Regions from separate parts of the Tardiphaga sp. 37S4 genome, predicted to be linked through region 2. Evidence: riboswitches for the same ligand, from Rfam matches in the RefSeq annotation. Region 2 holds a riboswitch; each other region holds the start of a gene.
The links. Region 2 has a riboswitch for cobalamin ahead of metE (5-methyltetrahydropteroyltriglutamate--homocysteine S-methyltransferase). Riboswitches for the same ligand answer to the same signal wherever they lie in the genome.
Positions count from the first base shown of each region.

Region 1 (8,090 bases), 1.5 Mb from region 2:
CAGGCGGTGAGGCGCTCGGGCAGCACCAGTCGCTTCGATGCCGGATAGAATTTCTCCAGTGCGGGATGCAGCAGGAAGGCGCGGCCTTCGTCTTCGGCAAAATCGGTATTGTCGGTGACCAGCAGCAGATCGGGCCTCAGTGTGACGATCGCCTCCAAGGAGGCGAAGCCGCCAGCCTTGAGGCCGAGCTCGCCGCCGGCATTGCGCAGCCCGACCGCTGATAGCAACGACGTGGTCAGATTTTCGCCGCCGGACACCCAGCCGCGCCGCGACACCGCCAGCACGCGCAACGGCTTGCGCTGTACGGCGGCGTGGGCCTGCGCGATTGCAGTATCCAGTTTCGCTATTTCGGCTTCAGCACGCTCCGGATGCTTGACCAGCGCGCCCATCTGGCGGAGCTGTTTCTTGACGTCGTCGAGCGAGCGGGCGGGATCGAATTCGGTGACCTTCAACCCCTTGTCCTTCAGGAGTTCGCGGGTCGCGCGCTTGGTGAAGCGGCCGGCGACGACGACATCCGGCTTCAGCGCCAGCACGTCCTCAGCCTCGCCGGACAGCAGGCGGAACGCCTTCGCCTTGTCCTTGTCCCATGAGCGGAACGGATCGCGCGCATAGGGGCTGAGGCCCAAAATCTGCTCGGGATCGGCGAGGGTGACGAGCAGTTGATCGGTGCAGAGGTTGATCGAGGCGATGCGCGGCAGATCGGCCGCACTGGCCTGCAGCGGCGCCCATGCGAGCAGCGCGAGTGTCGTAGCCGCGAGCGGCCAAAGCCTCTCGCGCTTCGCCCGATATGATGGCATGACACAGGCATGAAACATGGTGGCGATCTCACGCAGGCGATGGCGGAATTCGGCGGTGCGCCGGACCAATGGCTCGATCTCTCGACCGGGATCAATCCATGGCCGTGGCCAATTCCTGCCAACCTGCCGAGCCATCTTTGGGAGCGCTTGCCGACGCGCGCCGACGAACAGTCGCTGCTGTCCGCCGCGCGCAGCGCTTACCACGTGCCCGATAACGTCGATGTCGTTGCCGCTGCCGGTACGCAAGCTCTGATCCAGTGGCTGCCGCATCTCGCCGCGCCCGGAGCCGTTGCCGTCGTTGGGCCGACCTATAACGAGCATGTCGCGGCTTGGCGTGCCGGCGGACATGAGGTTGGCGTGATCGGCAGCCTCAGCGCATTGCCTGATCATGCCAAGCATGTGGTGATCGTCAATCCCAACAATCCCGATGGGCGGATCGCCAAGCGCGATGAACTCGCCGATGTTGCGGCGATCCTGCAACGGCGCGGAGGCTGGCTGGTGATCGATGAGGCCTTCGCCGATGTCGATCCCGCGATCAGCGCGGCCGGCCTGTGTGCGACACTGCCGGTAGCAATCCTGCGCTCGTTCGGAAAATTCTACGGTCTCGCAGGCGTACGTCTCGGCTTCGCGCTCGCGGCGCCGCTGATCGCGCAGCGTATCGCGACCGCTATTGGTCCATGGGCTTGTTCCGGTCCCGCACAGGTTATCGGTGCGGCCGCCTTGCGCGACGAGCGCTGGGCCACGCAGACTCGCGTCGCGCTGGTCGCCCAGGCCATCAAGCTCGACACCGTGTTGGCCGATGCCGGTTTCGAAATTGTCGGCGGCACGCCGCTGTACAGGCTGGCGCGACATGTCGACGCCTTGAAATGGCATGCCGCATTGGCCCGGGAGCAGATCTGGTGTCGCCACTTCGACTGGAGCCATGAGCTGCTGCGGTTCGGCCTGCCGTCCGATGCGGCTGCTCTGAGCCGGCTTGCTGCTGCGCTGGCGAAATAGCCGCCACATCGCTCAGACTCCCGCCCAAGGCAGGATAATCGTTTCGTTTTGGTGTTCGGCGCGATAGGTGCTGATGCGGAACACATTGGCGACGATGTCATCGGACAGCGCCTGTCGCGGCGCGCCCTGCGCAGCGAGGCGCCCGTCGGACATCACCAGCACCGTATCGGCGAAGCGCGCGGCGAGGCCGAGATCGTGGGTGACCACGATCACCAGCACGCCGCTGTCAGCGACATCGCGCAAATTCTTCATGACGTCGATCTGGTAGCGTGGATCGAGCGACGCGGTCGGCTCATCGGCCAGCACGATCGGTGCCTCGACGGCGAGAACGCGGGCCAATGCGACGCGGCTGCGCTCGCCACCCGAAAGCTCAGTCACGCGGCGATCGGCAAAGGCGACGACGTCCGTTGCCAGCATTGCGCGCTCGACCGCAGCCTTGTCCGATGATGTCAGCCGCGCCGGATCGGTCGCGCCATGCGGATAGCGGCCGAGGGCGACAACGTCCTTCACGTCGAGCGGCCAGTGCACAACATGACCTTGCGGCAGATAGCCGAAGCGTTTTGCGCGCTCGCGCAGCGACAGGGATGCCAGCGCATCGCCGGCGACGTGGATCGTGCCCGTTGAGGACTGCAAGCCTGCCAGCGCACGCAGCAGCGTCGTCTTGCCGGCGCCATTCGGGCCGACCAGAGCGACCAGATGCCTGCGTTGCAGCGAAAGCGAGACCTCGTGCAGCACCGGACGGCCGGAGAGCGTGACGCTCAGATTGCTCGCTGTCAGCAGCGCCTGATCGGTCATGCGACGCCTCCGCCCAGAGCGCGCCGCTCGCGCATGATGAGATAGAGGAAGAACGGCACGCCGATGATCGAGGTCAGGACGCCGACCTTGATGTCGGTGGTCGACGGGATGACGCGCACGGCGATATCCGCGGCCAGCAACAGCGCCGAGCCGGTCAGGGCGCTCGGAATCAGCAATCGTGCGGGATCGTGACCGATGATCGGGCGCATCAGATGCGGTGCGATGAGGCCGATGAAGCCGATAGTGCCGGTGACTGCGACGGCGCCGCCAACGCCGAGCGCGACGCCAAGAATCACCAGCAGGCGCAGGCGGCTCACATGGACACCGAGGCTTTGTGCGGTCTCTTCGCCGAGGCTCAATGCACGAAAGGCCGAGCGCTGGCTCATCAAAATGATTGCGCCGGCAACAATGAATGGTAGCGCCAACGTGACGTGACGGAAGCTGCGGTCTTCCAGTGAACCGAGCAGCCAGAATGCAATTTCGAGCGCGGCGAAGGGATTGGGCGACAGGTTCATCACCAGCGCCGTCGCGGCACCCGCAAGACTGGAGATCGCGAGACCGGCGAGGATCAGCAACAGCAGACCCGCATTGCGACCGGCGATGCCGAGCAGCACGAAGACCGACAGGAACGCCATCATGATGCCGGCAACAGGCAGCGCCCATGAGCGAACATCGGCCCAGCCGAGCGAGATCATCAGCACCGCGCCGAAGGCCGCCGATTGTGGCGCGCCGAACAGCGACGGCGAGGCGAGGGGATTGCGCAGCAAGCCCTGTAGCGCGGCACCGGACAGGCCGAGAATCGCGCCGATGGCCAGTGCGAGGATCGCGCGCGGCAAGCGGATTTCGCGCACGATGATCTGCTGCACGTCGCTGCCGCCGCCGAACAGTGCATCGAGCACCGTCAGCGGCGAGAGTTTGACAGGTCCCGTGCCGAGCGAGCCCAGTGCCAGCAGCGTGACGAGGCCGACGAGCGCGATGGTCGCGATCGTCCGGCGCCGTGCTGCTGGCGCTATGCTCACCATGTGGCGTTGAAGCCTGCGTAAGCCGCAGGCCCCGTGGTGCCGAAGTTCAGCACTTCCTGATAATGCTCATTCAGGATGTTCTCGCCGCGGGCGAAGACCTTCCAGTTCGCATCGATCTTGTACTCGGTATAGAGATCGACGCGGGTATAGGCATCCACCTGACCGACCTGATTGGCACTGCTGAAGCGCTTCGACACCGTGGTGACACGCGGCTCGATCATCCACTTGTCGGTCGGGGTGATCGTGAGTGCGAAGCGGGCGAAGTTCTTCGGCCGACGTGCCAGCACTGTATCATTGCCGAGATCTTGCGCGTGCAGGTAGGTGTAGGCTGCGTTGAACTTCATCAGGCCTGGAATAACGTCCACATTGGCACCAACTTCGAGACCATTCGTTTCGGCGCGTGCGACGTTGATGTAGCAGCCTGTGGTTTGGGCAACGGGACACGAACCGGGGCTTCCCGTCGGCGTCACGAAGTTGATCAGATTGCTGTAGTCGTTCGAGAAGCCCGTCAGCGAGACCACCACGCGGCCGTTGAAAAGGCTCTGATCGACGCCGGCGTCGTAGCCGAAGCTTTGCTCCGGGCTGAGCGTCGGCGTGCCGTTTGCCGTTGAATACAGCTGGAACAGTGTCGGTGCCTTCGCGCCGGTACCTGCGCTGGCGTGGAACTTAGTGCTGGTTTCTGTAATCGTATAGGCGGCCGTGGCACGCCATGTCTCGAAGCGCCCGACATCCACGACGTCGTCCACGCGGCCGCCCAATGTGATGTTGAGACGTTCGCCTACGGGGACCGACCACAGCGCGAAGATCGAATTGGTATCTTGGCGTTTCGCCAGCGCGGGTGTGATAGCGGCCGGTATCGGCAGGATGGCGGTCGTGTAGGTCTTGGCTGTCTCGCTCTGCGTCTTGGCGCCGTAGATCAGCGAGCCAAATGCGCCGAGCTTCAGGTTTGCCTGATATTCTGCGCCGAGGCTGTCACCATTGTAGTCGAGAATATTGGTCGTGGTGTTCTGCGGCAGCATGTTGGTGCGATAGGTTACGTCATAGTTCGAACGCTCGGTATGCGTGTTCGACACGGTGACACTATGCGTGAGAATGCCGCCGAATGAATCCAGTGAGACGCGGCCGTAAACGGTTTGCAGCAGGCGCGTGACATTTGAAGGCGTGTCGGGAAGCTGCACGGCTCTCGACGTCGGACTGAAAGTGCCGTCATAGGCGGCTCGCGTGAAGGATGACACGAAGCCGGATTCCAGCCGGATGCCTTCGCCGGCATCGTAGCCGATCCTGGCCGATCCGCCGACGCGATCAAAGCCGTCGCGTTCGAGATTGGGGTACAGCGCTTCAAACTGAGGGATGCGATAGCCGAAGCGCGAGAAACCGTTCGAGTGCTGGCCGCCGCCGGTGAAGGCATAGGACCACGGACCGTTGGAGCCGGTCAGCGATCCCTGCGTCATGACAGTGCCATAGCTGCCGGCTTCGGTGCGTACGTTAACTTGCGCAGGGCCAGAGCCCTTCTTGGTAATGATATTGATCACGCCGCCCATGGCGTCTGATCCATAGAGTGCGCTCTGCGGGCCCTTCAGGACTTCGATGCGCTCCATCGCCGAAGGCGTGAACATGGCGAATTCGAAATCGCCGGACGCCGCCGTGGGATCGTTGACGCGGATGCCGTCGATCATCACCAGCGTCTGGCCGGTGTTGCCGCCGCGCAAGCGGACATTGGTGGTGCCGCCTGGGCCGCCGGTTTCGGTGATGTCAAGACCAGGCACGGTGCGCAGCGCATCGACCAGCGAGCCGGGATTGCTGGTCGCAATGGTCTCGCCTGACACCACGCTGATCGAACTGCCAGTGCGATTGAGTTGTTCGGGTGCTCTGTCCGCCGTCACTACGATTTCGGAGAGCTGCTCGGCACTGGACTGCGCATACGCAGCACTGTGAGAGCACGACAGAACAACAACGGCCGCAGTGCCTGCGGCCAAATTCCGGATAGTCATTTAACCCCTTCCGTCGACCCACCGTCGAACGAGTGTGAAACTCGTTACCGGCCGGTCTCCTGGCTCGCGGTGGTCTCCCGGTCCGCCTTCCCGAATCTGCGATGCAAATTCAGTGGCTTTGTGGACCCGGAATGGCCGCTTACAGTTGCGGGGGCAGCCGCGGCATAGGGGATATTTCCCCGCACCGCATTCCCGTTTCACCTCCTCGCGGAGGCACCGATAACGACAGACAGGAAGCACAGCGCGCCGCGCGGTGCAACAGCCATCACCGCGTTGTGGACTCTATTGCTCGTGCTGTAGCGCGGCGAGCACGTCGTCGGGGCGCTCGACCATCATCATGTGGCCCGTACCCGGCAGAATCACCGTGCGGGCGTTTTTCAATGCGGCGGCCAGGGTCTTGCCGGCCTTGGCAGGAGTCATCATGTCCCGTTCGCCGAGGATGAGCGTGACCGGGATTTCAAGCTGGCCCGCAGCGGTCAGCGCATTCTGGTATGTATTGCAGGCGTTGAGATCGGCGAACAACACGCCCGGCTTTGTGGCTTCGAGCACGCGCTGTGCACCGCTATGCATCCACAACCCCGGCGCGAGGCTGCCGCCGAGTTCGGCGCGAAAGCCGAGCCCCCAGATCGACACCATGTCGATGGCGGAATGCTGATTGGCTTCGGCGTCCTTGAGCAGATCCGGGCCGACGGTCATCGTTCCTGCCGTGCCCATCAGATCGAGGCGCGTGACTTTACCGGGATGCCGCGCTGCAGCCTCCAGCGCGATCAGCGAGCCCATGGAATGGCCGATCAGTCGCGCAGTCTTTGCGCCTGCAGCCTCGATCAATGCTGCGGTCCAGTCTGCGAGATCGGCGATGGTCGTGAGCGCTTCACCCTTTGAGCGACCATGGCCGGGCAGATCCGGCGCCAGCACGGCGAAGCCATGATGCGCGAACCAGCGCGTATGCAGCGCCCAGGTCGAGTGATCGAAGCCGGCGCCGTGGATCATCACGACCACCGGCAGGGAAGGATCGAACGTGCGGCCGCCATTCGCGATATAGGTCTCGTGACCGTTGACGGTGAGTTGCATCGCTCAGCCCTTCTGCGAGATGCGCAGCGCCTGCGCGAGGTCATCGATGATGTCATCGGCGGCTTCGATGCCGATGGAAAGACGGATCAGCTCCTCGCCGATACCGGCGGCCTTGAGTTGCTCGGCGTCCATCTGCTGATGCGTGGTGCTTCCGGGATGAATGACCAGTGTTTTGGCGTCGCCGACATTGGCGAGATGGCTGGTGAGTTTCAGCGCTTCGATGAATTTGCGGCCGGCATTGCGGCCGCCCTTGATACCAAACGAGACGATGGAGCCGGCGCCGCGCGGCAGCAAGCGTTTTGCGAGTTCGTAATCCGGATGGCTCTCCAGCGACGGATGCAGCACCCAGTCGACGGCCTTGTTGGCCGTGAGCGCTGCGAGCACCGCATGTGTATTGGCCATATGGCGCTCCATGCGAATGCCCAGTGTCTCGACGCCTTGCAGAAGCTGGAACGCATTGGTCGGCGAGAGACAGGCGCCGAAATCGCGCAATCCTTCCGTGCGGGCGCGCATGATGAAGGCGGCAGTGCCGAATTGCTCGTCGAAAACGATGCCGTGATAGCCGGCATAGGGTTCGGTGAGTTGCGGGAATTTGCCGGAGGCGTGCCAGTCGAAGCGGCCGCCATCGACGATCACGCCGCCGATAGCGATGCCGTGGCCGCCGATCCATTTGGTGGCGGAGTTCATCACGATGTCGGCGCCGAGCTCGATCGGCCGCGACAGGAATGGCGTCGCGAAAGTATTGTCGATCAGCAGCGGAATCTTCGCGGCATGGGCGATGTCGGCGACGGCGGGTATGTCGAGCACTTCGAGGCCGGGATTGCCGATGGTCTCGCCGATGACCAGTCTCGTGTTCGGCTTGATCGCCCCCTTGAAGGCGTCGAGATCGCGCGGCTTGACGAAACTCGTGGTGATGCCGAAGCGCGGCAGCGTGTGGGCCAGCAAGTTGATGGTGCCGCCATAGAGCGAGGACGACGCCACGATGTGATCGCCGGCATTGAGCAATGTGGCGATGGCGAGATGCAGTGCCGCCATGCCTGACGCGGTGCACACGGCGCCGACGCCGTTTTCGAGTGCGGCGAGTCGCTCTTCCAGCACCGCCGTCGTCGGATTTGAAATGCGCGTATAGATGTGGCCGGCACGTTCGAGATTGAACAGCGCAGCAGCGTGATCCGAATCCTGAAACACATAGGATGTGGTCTGGTAGATCGGCACGGCGCGCGCGCCGGTGATCGCGTCCGGATGCTGGCCGGCATGCAGACTCAGCGTTTCAAAAGCAGGCGGTTTGGGTGCTGGCATGGTCGTTTTATCCCTGGGCACGATTTGCGACATCTATGGCACGAATCGGATGCGAGTGTGAGTCGGCGATATTTCAACTGGTGGAACGAAATGCGGAGCGGCGACTTGTAGGAGGTCGA
Region 1 covers NZ_CP088008.1:1,050,745-1,058,834, forward strand. Annotated here, with positions in the region: gene LPB73_RS05015 (ABC transporter substrate-binding protein) at 1-797, opposite strand, end outside; gene cobD (threonine-phosphate decarboxylase CobD) at 807-1,793, shown strand; gene LPB73_RS05025 (ABC transporter ATP-binding protein) at 1,806-2,588, opposite strand; gene LPB73_RS05030 (FecCD family ABC transporter permease) at 2,585-3,610, opposite strand; gene LPB73_RS05035 (TonB-dependent receptor plug domain-containing protein) at 3,604-5,493, opposite strand; cobalamin riboswitch at 5,634-5,837, opposite strand; gene LPB73_RS05040 (alpha/beta fold hydrolase) at 5,884-6,672, opposite strand; gene LPB73_RS05045 (O-acetylhomoserine aminocarboxypropyltransferase) at 6,676-7,971, opposite strand.
Region 1: it holds a riboswitch for cobalamin, as region 2 does, so the genes downstream of both, LPB73_RS05035 (TonB-dependent receptor plug domain-containing protein) here and metE (5-methyltetrahydropteroyltriglutamate--homocysteine S-methyltransferase) in region 2, are expected to answer to the same signal.

Region 2 (8,090 bases):
GGCCATTGCCGCCGGCATGGCCGCCGCGGCGCCGAAGCGCTCCAATGCCGATTCTCTGGCCCAGGCCGACGCCTTCATCTGGCATCCCGACGGCCGTCTGGCCCCAGTCCCCAAAGTCAGCCGGGTCGATATTGGCCTGCTGCAGGGCATCAATCAGCAGGTCGACACCCTGATCGAGAACACCCGGCGCTTCGCCAACGGCCTGCCGGCCAACAACGCGCTGCTCTGGGGCGCGCGCGGCATGGGCAAGTCATCGCTGGTCAAGGCCGCGCATGCCTCGGTCAATGCCAGCAAGTCCGTCGCCGGCCGCCTCAAGCTGGTCGAGATCCATCGCGAGGATATTGAAAGTCTGCCCGCCCTGATGGAACAGATCCGCGCCTCGGATTTCTATTTCATCGTGTTCTGCGATGATCTTTCTTTCGACGGCAACGATGCGTCCTACAAATCGCTGAAAGCCGTATTGGAAGGCGGCATCGAAGGCCGGCCGGACAACGTGATCCTCTATGCGACCTCGAACCGCCGCCATCTGCTGGCGCGCGAGATGATCGAGAACGAACGCTCGACCGCGATCAATCCCGGCGAAGCGGTCGAAGAGAAGGTGTCGCTGTCGGATCGTTTCGGCCTCTGGCTCGGCTTCCACAAATGCAGCCAGGACGAATATCTCGACATGGTGCGCGGCTATTGCAGCCACTACGGCCTCAAGACCGACGCCGCCGAGCTCGAGCGAGACGCATTGGAATGGTCGACCACCCGTGGCTCGCGCTCAGGTCGCGTGGCCTGGCAGTTCGTGCAGGAGCTCGCAGGACGCCTGGGCGTGAAGCTGGCCCCAAAGTAAAGACAAGTGCCGCCCCGTCATGACAACGGGGCGACGCCAGCCTTCTTTTATACTAGGCCTCGCAACTCGCGTGCTGCCGCGACCATATTTACGAGCGCAGGCCGCACCTCCTCCCATTTGCGGGTTTTCAGTCCACAATCGGGGTTGATCCAGAGCTGGGCGTCCGCCAGCCGCTGCCGTGCAAGCTTGAGCAAATCGACCATGTCGCGAGTTTCAGGCACCCGCGGCGAGTGGATGTCATAGACCCCGGGACCTATCTCGTTTGGATACTTGTAGGTCCTGAACGCATCGAGCAGCTCCATCTTCGATCGTGACGTTTCGATGGAGATCACGTCCGCGTCCATGGCACCGATCGCGTCGATGATGTCGTTGAACTCCGAGTAGCACATATGCGTATGGATCTGCGTGTCATCCCGCACGCCTGACGAACAGATGCGGAAGCTCTCCACGGCCCAATCGAGATAGGACTTCCATTCCGATTTGCGCAGCGGAAGCCCTTCGCGGAGTGCCGCTTCGTCGATCTGGATCATGCCGGCGCCAGCCTTTTCCAGATCGGCCACCTCATCGCGTATCGCGAGCGCGATCTGGCGACAGGCGACTTCGCGGGGAATGTCGTCACGCACGAACGACCAGTTCAGGATCGTGACAGGCCCTGTCAGCATGGCCTTCATCGGACGTTCGGTGAGCGACTGTGAGTACTGCCACCATTCGACGGTCATCGGATGCGGCCGAAACACGTCGCCGAACAGCACAGGTGGCCGCACGCAGCGGGAGCCATAGGATTGCACCCAGCCGTGTTTGGTGAAGGCGAAGCCGGAAAGTAGCTCACCAAAATACTGCACCATGTCGTTGCGCTCGAACTCGCCATGCACCAGCACGTCGAGGCCGATATTCTCCTGCCAGCGCACCGCCCTCGCCGTCTGGTTCTGCAGGAACGTCTTGTAGGCAGCATCGCTGAGCGTGCCCCTGACATAGGCCCCGCGAGCGTTTCTCACTTCCGCGGTTTGCGGAAACGAGCCGATGGTCGTTGTCGGGAATGCCGGCAGCTTGAAGCGTCGATGCTGATCGGCCGCACGTGTGGCAAAGTCACTGCCGCGACGACGCATGGTCGCATCAGCAGAAGCGACGCGTTTGGCGACCGCAAGATCGTGGATCTTCGACGATGCCATTCGCGCAGCCGCCGCGCCATCCGACGCGGCAAGCGATGCAGCGACATCCGCGCGGCTGCCAGCCAGCGCTGCTCCAAGTGCGGCCAGCTCTTCCATCTTCTGGATCGAAAAAGCCAGCCAGCTTTTGACGTCCGGATCGAGATCAGTCTCAAGGCCGAGATCAATCGGCACATGCAGCAGTGAGCAGGACGGCGCCAGCTCAACGCGATGCCGTCCCAGGAGATCGACCATGGGCTCCAACCCATCGAGCAGACTGGACAGATCGGACCGCCAGATATTGCGGCCATCGATCACGCCGAGCGAGAGGATCATGTCCTTCCGCGCCTTCGCAGCGACTTCGTCAAACTGCTCCGGTCCACGGACCAGATCGAGATGAAGCCCGGCGACGGGAAGTGACAGGGCCAGATCGAGGTTGTCGCCAAGTTCGCCAAAATAAGTGTTCAGCATGATCCGGAGTTGCGGGACCGCTTCCGCAAAAGCAGCGTAAGTCCGCTGCAGCGCCTGCCTTGCGGGCGCGTCGAGATCGAGCACCAGACACGGCTCATCCAGTTGCACCCACTCAGCGCCGCTGTCGGCTAATTCCCCGAGCACCTCGACATAGACGGGCAGCAATCGATCGAGCAGCGTCACCGGGTCGAATGACGCATCCATACTCTTGGCCAGTTTGAGATAGGTCACAGGCCCGACTAGCACAGGTCGTGTCTGATAACCCAGCGATCTCGCCTCCTCGTACTCCTTGATCGGCTTGCGCGATGCGAGACTGAAGGTCTGATCCTGCGCCAGTTCAGGCACCATGAAGTGGTAGTTGGTATCAAACCACTTGGTCATCTCCTGTGCTGGTACGCCTTGCGACGAGTCATGCGCATGAGGGCCGTGCGTACAGGCCTCGTCATGCGCGGCGCCTTGTGATCCACGTGCCATGGCAAAATAGGTCGCGAAGGAAACGTCTCCGCCCTTCCAGCCATAGACTTTGGGAATGGCGCCGACCATGACGCTGGTATCGAGCACCTGATCGTAGAATGAGAAGTCGTTCGACGGCATGACCGTGATCCCGAGCGACTTCTGACGTGCCCAGTTTGCGGCACGCAGCCCGACGCCGACATCGATCAGCGCATTCTCGTCGATTGCACCGGACCAATAGCTTTCCAGCGCCATCTTGAGCTCACGCCGCGGACCGATCCGTGGCGTGCCCAATGTAGCAACAGGAAGTGAAGTAGCTGATTTTGAAGAAGTAGACTTTGACACAGTAGACATGGCTTAACCCCAATGATTGGGGGCAAAAGGCCAAAGTGACACGTCTGGATTCCACGACGGCAGTCGCGGAATCGCAACCGCACCACCGGGACACCCCGCCCGAGGACGTTTATGTTGTCGAGGCAGGTCTCCTGGCTCGCGGGTCAATGCTGCTGTCCGGCCTTCCCAAAACCTTTGCGGGTCTCAGTGACTTTAATGGACAGCGGCTCACCGCTTACAGTTGCGGGGGCAGCTCCGGCCTTGGCTTAACGCCTCACCGGCTTCCCTCTTAGCTTCGGGCAAACCTTCCCGAAGAACCACGACATGTCCACATATGGGCAACATCGCGCGGCAGTCAACCGAGCTTGCGTGCGCAAGCTGCCCACTCGCAGCAGCGCGTTGAAGATTCCGGAGCTGGAGTGGGCCGCAGCCCCGAGATCAAACGCATCAAGCCCGGCACGAGGCCGGGCTTGCTTAAATGCGAACTACACTTCGTGGATTGCGCTTACGCCCCGTTGAGGAACTGCAGCGGATCGACCGGCGACGAGCCCTTGCGGATCTCGAAGTGAAGCTGCGGCGAAGTAACCTCACCGGACTGGCCGGACTTGCCGATCACCTGACCGCGCTTGATGGTCTCGCCACGCTTCACCATCAGCTCACTCGCATGGGCATATGCGGTGACGTAGCCGTTGGAGTGACGAACGAGGACCAGATTGCCGTAACCCTTCAGCTCGTTGCCGGAATAGGCAACGACGCCATCTTCGGCAGCCTTGATCGGCGTGCCTTCCGGCACGGCGACGTTGATGCCGTCGTTGGACTTGCCATTGGTCTTGGCGCCGTAGCCTGTGACCACGCGGCCGCGCACCGGCCAACGGAACGTCGGCAAAGCGCCGGTTGCGTCAGCGGCTTTAGTCGGCGATTCCGGCGTGGTTTCTTCAGGCGTCGTCGTGGCACTTGCGAGACGGGCCTTCTGTGCGGGTTCGGCAGAAGCAACACGGGCCACGGCAGCGGACGTGACCGCACCAGCCGGAGCAGCCGTCACGGCTGCGACGGGCGCAGCGAGCGGCGCGGCTACAGGAGCTGCGTTGGCCGTACGCGCACCGGGTACCGTGATCTTGGAGCCGAGCTTCAATTGGGCAGTCGGCGCCAGACCATTGGCGCGCGCGAGTTCGGCGACCGACACGTTGTTCCGGCGCGAGATGCTCATCAGCGTATCGCCGCGATTGACGAAATGCATGGTCGATGCGCCGACGGCAGGTTTGCTCGCAGCAGCGGCAACGGCCGGAGTTGCCGCAGCGCCCTGGCGCGGAATGATCAGCGACTGGCCGGGCGACAGCGCGCGCGGACCCTTGTAGCCATTGGCCTGCAGGATCGCGGCCGACGAGACGTTGTAGCGCTTCGCCAGACCGTCGAGCGTGTCGCTGGTGCCGACGATGATCGAGGTGCCGCCATCACGGGCAAGGCCGTTGGTCGCTGCAACCGAGCGCGGCGCCGTGGAGCCGGTGGTTTCGATCGGCGCGCGTGCGGGCGGCGGCGTATACATACCGTTGCCGCCCCCGCTGACGGGAGCAGCCGACGCAACCGGACGAGCTGTCGGATAGGACTGCGGCGCCGAGATCGGCGGCGGCAAAGCCTGGGATTGATACTGCCGCTGCGGATTATAGGCCGGGCGCTGATACTGCGGCAGCTCCTGGCGCTCGACCGGCGCGCGCGGTGCTCGCTGCGGCACCGAGCCGGTGGTTTCGCCTTGCCAGCCAAAGCCACGGGACTGACCTGAGTCAAAATTTGGATTCTGAGATAGCCGTGTCTGCATGTCGGCGCTGCAGCCGGCAAAACCGATAGACATCAGCGCCAGCACCGCGACCTGCGGAGCGCGGCGCGAGTAAAGCAACTCGACAACGCTGGACATTGGTTACTCACTCATACGCAACAAACAACTGAATTGAGTAAACACCGTCTCCGTTACCAAGCCTTTAACCTTGCGACCAACACGTGACAGCCGTTCACGAACTTTTTTCAGAGTTCGCGCGCGATGCCCGGAAGTGCAGGCACGAAACGCACGTCCACGAGCTCCTTTCGCTCCAATCCATCCCCGGTTTTGCGGATCCGGACCAGGGTCTGGACGCCATTGTGAGGACCAACTGGCGCAACCAGAATACCGCCCTCCTCAAGTCGGTCGGTCAGCGCCGCGGGCACCTCCTCCACAGCGGCGGTCACGACGATCCGGTCAAACGATCCCAAATTGGCAGCCGGGTTGAGGCCATCGCCGAGCATGACCTCGATATTGTGGAGGCCGAGTGCCTCCAACCGGGTCCGGGCGGCGTCGGCCAGCGTGCGATAGCGCTCGATGCTGAGCACGTCGCGGACGAGCTTTGACAGGATCGCGGCCTGGTAGCCCGATCCCGTGCCGACCTCGAGCACACGGTGACCGGCATTCAATTGCAGCTGTTCGGTCATATAGGCCACCACGAAGGGCTGGCTGATGGTCTGACCGCAGGCAATGGCCAAGGCCGTATCCCGCCAGGCATGGGCGCGATCGTTCGGCTCGACGAAGCGATCACGCGGAATATCCTCCATTGCGCGCAGCACCAGCCGATCGCTGATCCCACGGCGCCGCAGACCAAGCTGAAACGTCATCTGTTCGGGCGGCTGTCCGACGGTAATCATGGAAATGCCTCACGCAGCACAGGTTAGAAACACTCTCGATCTAGCAAAGATAGATTGATGTATTTCTGCGATCGGAACCGGGATAGCCTAACGACAACTTTTATTGTTCCGCACGCGGAACCAGCAACATACCAGCCTGTTATGGGCGGGGCGCTGAAATCCTGATCTTGCTCTATCTGGTACCGAACACGCGACTGCGTCTTTGGGTCACGAAAATGGCAATGCGTCGAGATTGCGTTCAACCCGGGAATTTGCGATTTTGTTCAGAGGATTGGGGCAAGGAAACCGGCCATGACTGCAACGAACCCGCCGGGCGGCTCCGTCTTCCTGGTCGAAGACGAGGTCATGATCCGCATGATGGTCGCCGATATGCTCGAGGAACTCGGCTACAGCGTGGCCGCCGAAGCCGGTGATATCAACGAAGCGATCAAGCTGGCTGGGTCTGCCAAGTTCGACATTGCGATCCTCGACGTCAACGTCAACGGCAAGGTGATTTCGCCGGTCGCCGAGGTGATTGCATCGCGCAACCGCCCGTTCATCTTCGCGACTGGCTACGGCGCGCAAGGCCTGCCGGAAGAATTTCGTGACCGCCCGACGCTGCAGAAGCCCTTCCAGATGGAAACGCTGGCGCAGGTGCTGTCAACGACGCTCAAGGGCGTCGCGGTCTAGGCGAGCCCGCTCGCCTATCTCGAAATCTCAGCCAAGCGCCTTGGTCAGCGCTTCGGAGAATACATCGTCCGTACGATCGAGACGCAGCGGCGTCACCGAGACATAGCGCGCAGCAAGGGCTGCGAGATCGGTGCCCTCCGGCGGGGCTTCCGCGGCGACGATGCGCTCGAAACCGATCCAGAAATACGGATTGTTGCGGCCATCGCGCCGCTCATCGACGCGCAGAAAGCCCTGATTACGCTTGCCCTGCCGGGTGACAACGACACCTTTCACCTCGTCGGCCGCACAGGCCGGGAAGTTGACGTTGATGACGGTGTTCTTCGGCACGCTCGCCTTGATGACCTTGCGCAGCACGTCCGGCCCATATTTCAACGCGGTCTCCCATTGCGGGTTGTGACGCGTTTCCATCGAGAATTCCTGGCTCAACGCCACCGACGGAATGCCGAGAATGGTGCCCTCGAGCGCACCGGCGATGGTACCGGAATAGACCACGTCCTCGGCGACGTTGCGGCCCTTGTTGACGCCGGACAATACGAGATCGGGCTGTTTGTCTTTCAGAATATGACGCGCGCCCATGATGACACAGTCGGTCGGCGTGCCGCGCACGGCATAGTGCCGCGGGCCGACTTCGCGCAGCCGCAACGGATCGTTCAGCGACAATGAATGCGACACACCGGACTGATCGAGCTCGGGCGCCACCACCCAGACGTCATCGGACAATTCCTTGGCGATCTGCTCGATGATCTTCAGGCCGGGGGCGTGAATGCCGTCGTCATTGGTGCAGAGAATGCGCATTCGTGAGGTGCCTTTTCGATCGGGAGGGCCGCTGGCCGGCACCGGTTTTTGCCAGCATGTGCCCGCTTTTGCCACCCCCATTTTGGGCGCTGCTCGTGCGCTGCCGAGGGCTGTCTCGAAGGCGATTTTTCCCGCGAGCCGGAACATTTCGGCGTCGCCGCGATTTCTTATCTAGGTAGGTGAGTGCCAATTGCGTCTGAAGCATGCGCGCTCGACCCGGATGGCCTTGGTCGCAGCGCCCCACAGGGCGACGGAGATGGCGAAACAGCTCGAACGGGTGTTGATCATCGGATTGCCGGCGATCGCGGTTGTCGCCCTGACGGGGTGGCTGCTGCTTCCCAGATTGGCCGAGACCAAGCCCGATCTCGCCCTCAATACGGCGGTGATGGCAACTATGCCCGACGAGTTGAGTGAGGAGGACTTTGCGAAACCCACTCCTTCACAACTCGTCAGCGTCCCCGACGCCGCGGAGCTCAACCGTCTCAGCCTCTCCCGCCAATCATTTCGCCGCGGCGGTCTCGGCTCCAGGGCGCTGATGACTTTCACCGTCCGCAACGCCAACGACTATCCGGTCAAGGACCTCGAAATCGCCTGTGCCTTCCGCAGCCGGGATGGACGCTATGTGACGGAGCGTCGTCGCGTCATCGCGGAGACCGTCAGCACGAAAAGCCGCAAGGCGTTTCCGATGACGCATATGGGCTTTGTCAACATAAAAGCCGAAA
Region 2 covers NZ_CP088008.1:2,572,281-2,580,370, forward strand. Annotated here, with positions in the region: gene LPB73_RS12565 (ATP-binding protein) at 1-835, shown strand, start outside; gene metE (5-methyltetrahydropteroyltriglutamate--homocysteine S-methyltransferase) at 883-3,258, opposite strand; cobalamin riboswitch at 3,363-3,574, opposite strand; gene LPB73_RS12575 (M23 family metallopeptidase) at 3,743-5,146, opposite strand; gene LPB73_RS12580 (protein-L-isoaspartate(D-aspartate) O-methyltransferase) at 5,254-5,904, opposite strand; gene LPB73_RS12585 (response regulator) at 6,196-6,573, shown strand; gene surE (5'/3'-nucleotidase SurE) at 6,601-7,368, opposite strand; gene LPB73_RS12595 (hypothetical protein) at 7,625-8,090, shown strand, end outside.

Region 3 (8,090 bases), 1.5 Mb from region 2:
GGGAGACCAGTGAGGCTGTCGATATTCGAATTCCGGAAATTCTTGTCGCTCAGTACCTGCAGTTCAGCCTGCTTGATACGCAGCGCCTTCTCCGAATTCACCCGCTTCTCGAAGTCGGAGTAATTGCCGAGCAGCATGAAGAGAACGGCCCCGATAACCACGACGAAGTTGAAGGCGATGGAGACGAAGACGACATTGTCGCTGGAGCCGAAAAAGAACGCGAAAGGCACGACAACCAGCGCCATCACGATCAGCGCTGCCGCGCGCAGATGCATGAGGCAGAAACCGCAGCCGATCGATGTCACGGCCATAAAGAACGCAACGTGGCTTTTGCTATAGGCGTCGCCATAGGGAAACAGGCTGAGGCTCCAGGCAGTGAACGCGACGCCGAGAATGCCTGCAAAGATGATCGAGCCGGTGAGCTTCTCTACGGCCTGGTTGAGCGACAGTGTGGTGTTCCGCGCTCTCAACCAGCTCAGTATCCGGATCACACAGATTGCATCGAATGCAGCAGGGAGATAGACGGTAAGCAGATGTGGCGCAGTACCATAAAAGGTGATTGCAAGTGCCGTCGTGTTGACGACCACCAGCGCATACATCATCGGCACCTGACGGGTGAAGGCAGCGAGTTTCGCTTCCACCAGTTCGGGGTTTTCGCGCGGCACGCGGAAGATCGTTCCGATTTGTGATGCCGCCATTTCGAAGTAGTTCAGCATCGTACCGTCCTGGACTCTGCACTGGTAAGTCAGATACCTATCGCAACTTCTTTAAGATTGGCCTGCCTCGGTTGTCTAAAGTTCGAGCAGGTAACCGATTGTTCTGATTAGTATATTTTCTTCTGTTTGCGATGGTGCAGGTGCGAAAAGGTCGGGGGTGGTATTAAGAAACCGACCCTGCATCAGCGACATCGGAGCGGCATGAGGTTGAAGAAGGTCCATTCGCCGTGGGTGAGAGGAAGGACATGACGACAGCGAGCAGGGTGTTCGAATGATCTATGTGAGCTCGCTCGGAGGCCTTGCTGCTGTGGCAGACTCACTGCCGTCCTTCGATCTGCTGACACTTCTCTCGCCCGCAGCGAGCGAGCGCGACTGGAGCGGGTTGGCGCGTGAGCGTCATGTGGAGCTGACCTTCCACGATATCGTCGAGGTGACGCCGGACCTGATCGCTCCCGATGCCGACGCCGTGGATGCCATTCTTGACTTTGGCCGCGGCAGCACCGCCGATCGCCCGATGCTCATTCACTGTTGGGCCGGTATCAGCCGTTCCAGCGCTGCGGCTTACGCCATCGCCTGCGATCGCAATCCCGGCTATGAGACGGCGATTGCAGATGAACTACGCAAACGTTCGCCTTATGTGACGCCGAACAAATTGATGGTGCAGTTGGCTGACGAACAGCTTGGCCGCGATGGACGCATGATCGAAGCCATTGCGCGCATCGGCCGCGGCGCGGATGCCTTTGAAGGTGAGCCTTATCGATTGCCGCTGAACTGGCCTATTTGATCAGGGCCGCAACGCCGAGAAGAAATCCGATCTCGAAGAGTTGCTCGACGGCACCGAGCACGTCGCCGGTGTAACCACCGATCAGACGACGCGACCAGAGTGCGAGCAGTGCGGCGAGCGCTGCGCCGAGCAGAAGACCCGCAAAAAGCGATGCGACCGAGACGAGCGCAAGCGGGATTGCTGCAAGCACAACCACACCAAGTGCAAACAACGATTCCTCAAATCGCACGGGCGCCTCGGCGTAAGTGACCTTCATCGCACTGGTATCGCCGCTATAGGGCAGGCGGTTCATCACGAAGGCCGGCATGGCGCGGGCTGCGGCGTTGACGGCGATCAGCGCCGCCGCACCTGCCCACATCGGCAATATGGCGAGCGCCGCAATGCGCAGCGCCGTGCCCAGGCAAAGTGCCAGGGCGCCGTAAGTGCCGATGCGGCTGTCCTTCATGATTGCAAGACGCTTCTCGACGGTCCAGCCCCCGCCGAAGCTGTCGGCTGTGTCGGCGAGGCCGTCTTCATGCAGCGCGCTGGTCAGAGCGATGCTTGTCGTGATCGCCAGCAGGGCGGAAATCAGCGGTGACCAGAATTCGCCGGCAACGAGAAACACGATTGCGGATGCAGCGCCGATGCCGGCGCCGACCACCGGAAAATACTTCATTGCACGCGCAAGCCAGTCAGGCCCTTGCGCGTCGACAGTTGCCGGTACCGGCAGCACCGTCAGGAAACGGATCGCATTCAAAAGATGCGGATCCGGTCTCATCTAGATATTTCCGGCCAGCACGTCGTTGAGGCTCGCAACGTCGGTCAGCATGCGCGCGGCGGCGCGGACCAACGGCACCGCAAGCAGCGCGCCGGTGCCTTCACCGAGCCGCAAGCCGAGATCGAGTAGCGGCTGGGCATCGAGCGCATCGAGCACCATGTCGTGGCCGCGTTCGGCCGAGCGGTGCGCGAAGACGCAGTAGTCGCGTGCAGCCGGGGACAGGCGAACGGCGAGCAGTGCCGCGGCGCTGGAGATGAAGCCGTCGATGATCACCGGCCGTCGTTGCGAAGCTGCGCCGAGGATCGCTCCGGCCATGCCTGCGATTTCCAGTCCGCCGAATTCGGCAAGCACATCCAGCGGCGCAGTTGCGTCGCTGCGTGCTGCCGCCTTCGTGATCGCCGCGCGCTTGCGCGCCATGCCGGCATCATCCTGCCCGGCGCCAACGCCGATACAATCATCCAGGGGGGCCGGCGCGAGTCGATGAACCACCAGTGCCGATGAGGCCGTGTTGCCAATTCCCATCTCGCCGAGCGCGATGATGTCTGCGCCGGCCTTGATCTCACCGACGGCGATTCTGAAGCCGCGCGTCAGCGCATCGGCCGCGTGCTCTGCCGTCATCGCTGGCTCGCGCGCGGCATTCGCCGTACCCATGCGAACCTTTGCATCGACCAGCTTCGGGTGCACCGGCAGCTCGGCGGCGACGCCGATGTCGATCACGCGCACACCGATGTCATTGGCCGCGGCGAAAGCATTGGCCGTGGCGCGGCCGGCCAGATAGGTCGTCACCATCGCGACCGTGACCGCCGACGGATATTGCGACACGCCTTCGGCTACGAGTCCGTGATCCCCCGCGAAGATCAGCAGCACGGCATTGTCGCCGCGGGGCTCGCCCGGATGCCGGATCATGCCGAGCTGCAGCGCCAGGTCCTCGATTCTCCCCAGCGATCCCGGCGGTTTGGCCTTGCCGTCGATGACGGCGCGGATGCCTGCCGCGATCTGCGGGTCAACAGGCGCAATGGCGGGCGGTTGCCACAAGGGCTGGGAATGGGCGGACATAGGGTTCCTTTTCGCGGCCTAACTGACGCAAGACGACCTGCAAGGTCAACAGGTCCGGGCTACAGTCCGTCGGCGCGGTTGACCCCGGCGCACCCGGCAGATAGCGTCTTTTGCGATGGTCCTTCCGCGTGGAAGGTGAATAGGGAAGCCGGTTTGAGGCCGGCGCTGCCCCCGCAACTGTAAGCGACGAGCCCGCGCCGGTGCCACTGGGAATTCTTCAGAATTCTTGGGAAGGCGGCAACAGGCTGTGACTCGCAAGCCAGGAGACCTGCCATCACGAACTGTGCTTTGGAGGCGTCGTCGGGGCGGGGTGCACCGGACGGGAGCGAACTGACGGCCATGCTGTCGGCGCGATCCAACAAAGCTCGTAGGCCCGCGAGGGCATGAACTGAGCATGTAATGGATCACGACAGCGCCGATATCTCTGGCGAACAAATTTCGGTCGAACCGCCGCGCCCCGTGCCGGCTGGTCCCGTTGTCGTGAGTGTGTGCATCAGCTGCAAGGCCGCCGAAACCGGCACGATCGTCGGGCCGGACATGTTCGATGCGGTGAAGGCCGCGCTCGGCGATGGCGATGCCGCCGTCATGGTGCGTCCGGTGCAGTGTCTCAGCGTCTGCAAGCGGCCAGCAACCGTCGCGGTGACGAGCCCTGATGGCTACACGTTCTTGTTCGGCGATCTGCAGACCGATAGCGGCAGCGCGGCGCTGATGTCTTTCGTCGAGTCCTATCAGAAGGCCGACTACGGCCTGGTGCCATGGCGCGAGCGCGCCGAGGTGCTGCGCAAGGGCATGGTCGCGCGCGTGCCGCCGATGCGTTGGTCACCTGAAGATGGGCGTGCGCCGAAATGACCGCGGTCTCCACCACGTTGGTGCTGGGCGGTGCGCGGTCCGGCAAGTCAACTTTTGCCGAGAAGCTGGTCGATGGCATCGGCCTGACCAAAGTCTATCTTGCGACTGCAACGGCCGGTGACGACGAGATGCATGCCCGCATCGCGCAGCATCGCAGGCAGCGCGGAGAAGGCTGGATCACCGTGGAAGAGCCGCTGGCGCTGGTCGATGCGCTGACGCGCGAGGCGACGGTCGGCCGCGTCGTGTTGGTGGATTGCCTGACGCTATGGCTGTCGAACCTGATGTTCGCTGAGCGCGATCCAGAGATTGAAGCGAAGCGCCTCGTGCGTTTTCTCGATGTCTCACGCTATCCAATCGTCTTCGTGTCCAACGAGGTCGGCCTCGGCCTCGTGCCGGAAACGCCGCTCGGCCGTGCCTTTCGCGATGCGCAGGGCCGCCTCAACCAGATCATCGCGGCCGCCGTGCCGAATGTTGCTTTCATCGCAGCCGGGCTTCCGCTCTGGCTCAAGCGTTCCCAGGAGAATTGAATGTCCCGCGTTCCCGTCACCGTCCTCACCGGATTTCTCGGCGCCGGCAAGACCACGCTGCTGCGCTCGCTGCTGACCCAGGCCGATGGCCGTCGCATCGCGGTGATCGTTAATGAATTCGGCGATGCCGGTTTCGATGGCGGTCTTGTCGAAGAATGTGCTGCGAAAGCCTGCGCGCCCGGCGATATCGTAGAACTCACCAATGGCTGCATCTGCTGCACGGTCGCTGACGATTTCGTGCCGACCATGGATAAGCTGCTGTCCCGTGAACGCCCGCTCGACGCCATCGTCATCGAGACCTCCGGCCTCGCGCTGCCGCAGCCGCTGTTGAAGGCCTTTGCCTGGCCGGCGGTGAAGACCCGCGCCACCGTCGATGGCGTCGTCACCATTGTCGATGCGCTGGCGCTGTCCGAGGGCCGCGTCACACTCGATGAGGATGCCGTTGCCGAGCAACGCGCCAGGGACGAGGGTATCGAGCACGACGATCCGATCGAGGAAGTGTTCGAGGACCAGCTCGCTTGCGCCGACCTTGTGGTTCTCTCGAAGAGCGATCTCGTCGCCCCGGAAAGGCTCGCCGAGATCGAAGCCAAGCTCAAGGCCGTGTTGCGTCCCGGCGTGAGCATCGTGCGCTCCAAGGGCGATCTCGCGCCGTCGGTGCTGATCGGCCTCAACGCAGCCGCCGAAGACGACATGGCCGCCCGCGTCGGTCATCACGGCGAGGAAGAAGAACACGACCATGACGATTTCGACAGCATCGTCGTCAAACCGACCGCTGCGGCCAGCATCGGCGCGATGCGCGCACGCATTAGCGACGCGCTTGGCCTCGATGGCGTGCTGCGCGTGAAGGGTCATGCACGCATCGCCGATAAATCTGCGCCGATCGTCGTGCAGGCCGTTGGCGCTCGCGTTGAACTCGCCTTCGCCCGGCCGGACGTGATGCAGGCCGAGCATCTGGTGGTCATCGGCCTTAAGGGATTCGACGGCGACGCCGTGCGAAAGGCACTCGCCGGGTAACGCAGGTTCACCCGCATGCATCTGAAGCTCGATACCTCCGGCAGCATTGACGACGGCGACGTCGCCCGCGATCTCGGGCAGGACACCGCCGATATCGTCGTGCTGTCGGCGGCGGACAGCGATCTGGCGGCGTTCGGCGCCGCACATGCGATGCTGCCGGGCGACTTTCCCAGCGTGCGCTTCACCAACATGCTGGCGCTCGGTCATCCCGCGTCGGTCGATCTCTATGTCGAGCGCACGCTGGCTGAGGCGAAGATCGTGGTGCTGCGCATGCTCGGCGGCATCAGCTATTGGCCCCATGGTGTGGAGAGTCTGCGCAGCGACGCGCTGAGCCGCGGTAGCAAGTTCGCCTGCCTGCCCGGCGAGATGGACTGGAATGCCGAACTGGCCGCCCGCGGCACGGTCAGCAGCGACGAAACCCATGCGTTGTGGCGCTATTGCAGCGAGGGCGGCGTCGACAACGCACAGCTGGCACTGCGCTATGCCGCGCATCTGATCGGTCATGGAGAGGAGCCGCCTGTTGCGCGGCCGATGCCTTCGGCCGGCTTCTGGCCGGGTGAGCCCGCGGGGGATAACCGGCCGAATGCGATCGTGATCTTCTACCGCGCGCTGGTGGCCGGCGGCGATACGGCGGCAATCGATGCATTGCGTCGTTCGCTCGACGCGCGCGGCCTCAACGCGGCCTGTCTCTACGTCACGAGCCTGAAGGATGAGCGCTCCGCGGCTTTCCTGCGTGCCGCGCTTGCGGCCTATCCGCCCGATATCATCATCAACGCCACGGCCTTTGCTACCGCGACCGCGCATGACGATGCCGGCGTGTTGTCGGCGTCAGGCTGTCCGATTCTGCAGGTCGCGCAGGCCGGCATCTCGCGCGCCAGCTGGGAAGCCTCTACTCGCGGCCTGACGCCGCGCGATCTGGCGATGCATGTGGTGTTGCCGGAAGTCGATGGCCGCATCTTCGCCAATGCCATCGCCTTCAAGGAACGTGGCGCCAGCGACGGCGGCTTTGCGCCGACAACATTGCAGCCGGTGCAGGATCGGATTGATGCGACCGCTGATCTGGCGCGCGCCTGGGTGCGCTTGCGCCGCGCTGCGGCGTGCGAACGACGCGTCGCGCTGATTCTGGCCAATTATCCCAATCGCGATGGACGCCTTGCCAATGGCGTCGGCCTCGATACGCCGCAGAGCTTGATCGATGTGATCGCCGCGATGCGCGAAGTCGGCTACGGCACTGGTGACGCGCCTGACACGACGACCGCCATGATGCAGCTGTTGCAACAGGGTCCAACGAATGCGCTTGCCGATCGCGCCGAGCGAAGCGGTGGCGTGACGTGGCCGCTGGCTGACTATCACGCGGCCTTTGCGACGCTGCCGACCAATGTGCGGCTGGCTATTGAGTCACGCTGGGGCAAAGCTGAGAACGATCCGCATGTCGTCGATGGCGCCTTCCGCCTCGGCCTGCATCGCTTCGGCAACATCACCGTCGGCGTGCAGCCAGCGCGCGGCTACAATATCGATCCCAAGAGCACCTATCACGATCCCGATCTGGTGCCGCCGCATCACTATCTCGCCTTTTATCTCTGGCTGCGCCGCGACTTCGATAGCCATGCAGTGGTGCATCTCGGCAAGCACGGCAATCTCGAATGGCTGCCGGGGAAAAGCGCAGGCCTGTCGGCCGATTGTTTGCCCGATGCCGTACTCGGTCCGCTGCCGCATCTCTATCCGTTCATCGTCAACGATCCCGGCGAGGGCATTCAGGCCAAGCGCCGTGCCTCCGCCGTGATCATCGACCACCTGACGCCGCCGATGACACGAGCCGAGCTGCATGACGATCTGGCGCGGCTGGAGAATCTGGTCGACGAATATGCCATGGCGACCGATCTCGATCCCAAGCGCGCTGCCGTGATCGCCGAAGACATCCTGTCGCTCGCCCGCGCGCAGCAGATCGATGCCGACGTCAATGTCACTCGCGACACGCCGACGGGCGAGGCGCTGCGCGCGCTCGACGCCCACCTCTGCGATCTCAAGGAGATGCAGATCCGCGACGGACTGCACATCTTTGGCCGCGCGCCCGAGGACGCGCAGCGCAATGAGCTCCTGGTGTCCATCGCGCGCCTGCCACGCTCCGACATCAAGCCGCAGGATGCGTCACTGCATCGCGCATTGGCTGCCGATCTCGGTCTTGGCACGTTCGACCCGCTCACCCGTGATATGGCCGATGACTATCTCGGCCCGCGCCCCGGCGTTCTTGCCAATGTCAGCGATGCAGTGTGGCGCACCACAGGTGACACCGTCGAACGAATCGAAGGGCTGGCGCTGCAACTGGTCTCCGGCGAGCTGCCCTGCGATCCCACCTGGACGCGCGCCACCGATGTACTTCACTGGAT
Region 3 covers NZ_CP088008.1:1,038,187-1,046,276, forward strand. Annotated here, with positions in the region: gene LPB73_RS04960 (putative bifunctional diguanylate cyclase/phosphodiesterase) at 1-716, opposite strand, end outside; gene LPB73_RS04965 (tyrosine phosphatase family protein) at 988-1,500, shown strand; gene cobS (adenosylcobinamide-GDP ribazoletransferase) at 1,493-2,257, opposite strand; gene cobT (nicotinate-nucleotide--dimethylbenzimidazole phosphoribosyltransferase) at 2,258-3,313, opposite strand; cobalamin riboswitch at 3,413-3,603, shown strand; gene LPB73_RS04980 (DUF1636 domain-containing protein) at 3,713-4,162, shown strand; gene cobU (bifunctional adenosylcobinamide kinase/adenosylcobinamide-phosphate guanylyltransferase) at 4,159-4,689, shown strand; gene cobW (cobalamin biosynthesis protein CobW) at 4,690-5,703, shown strand; gene cobN (cobaltochelatase subunit CobN) at 5,719-8,090, shown strand, end outside.
Region 3: it holds a riboswitch for cobalamin, as region 2 does, so the genes downstream of both, LPB73_RS04980 (DUF1636 domain-containing protein) here and metE (5-methyltetrahydropteroyltriglutamate--homocysteine S-methyltransferase) in region 2, are expected to answer to the same signal.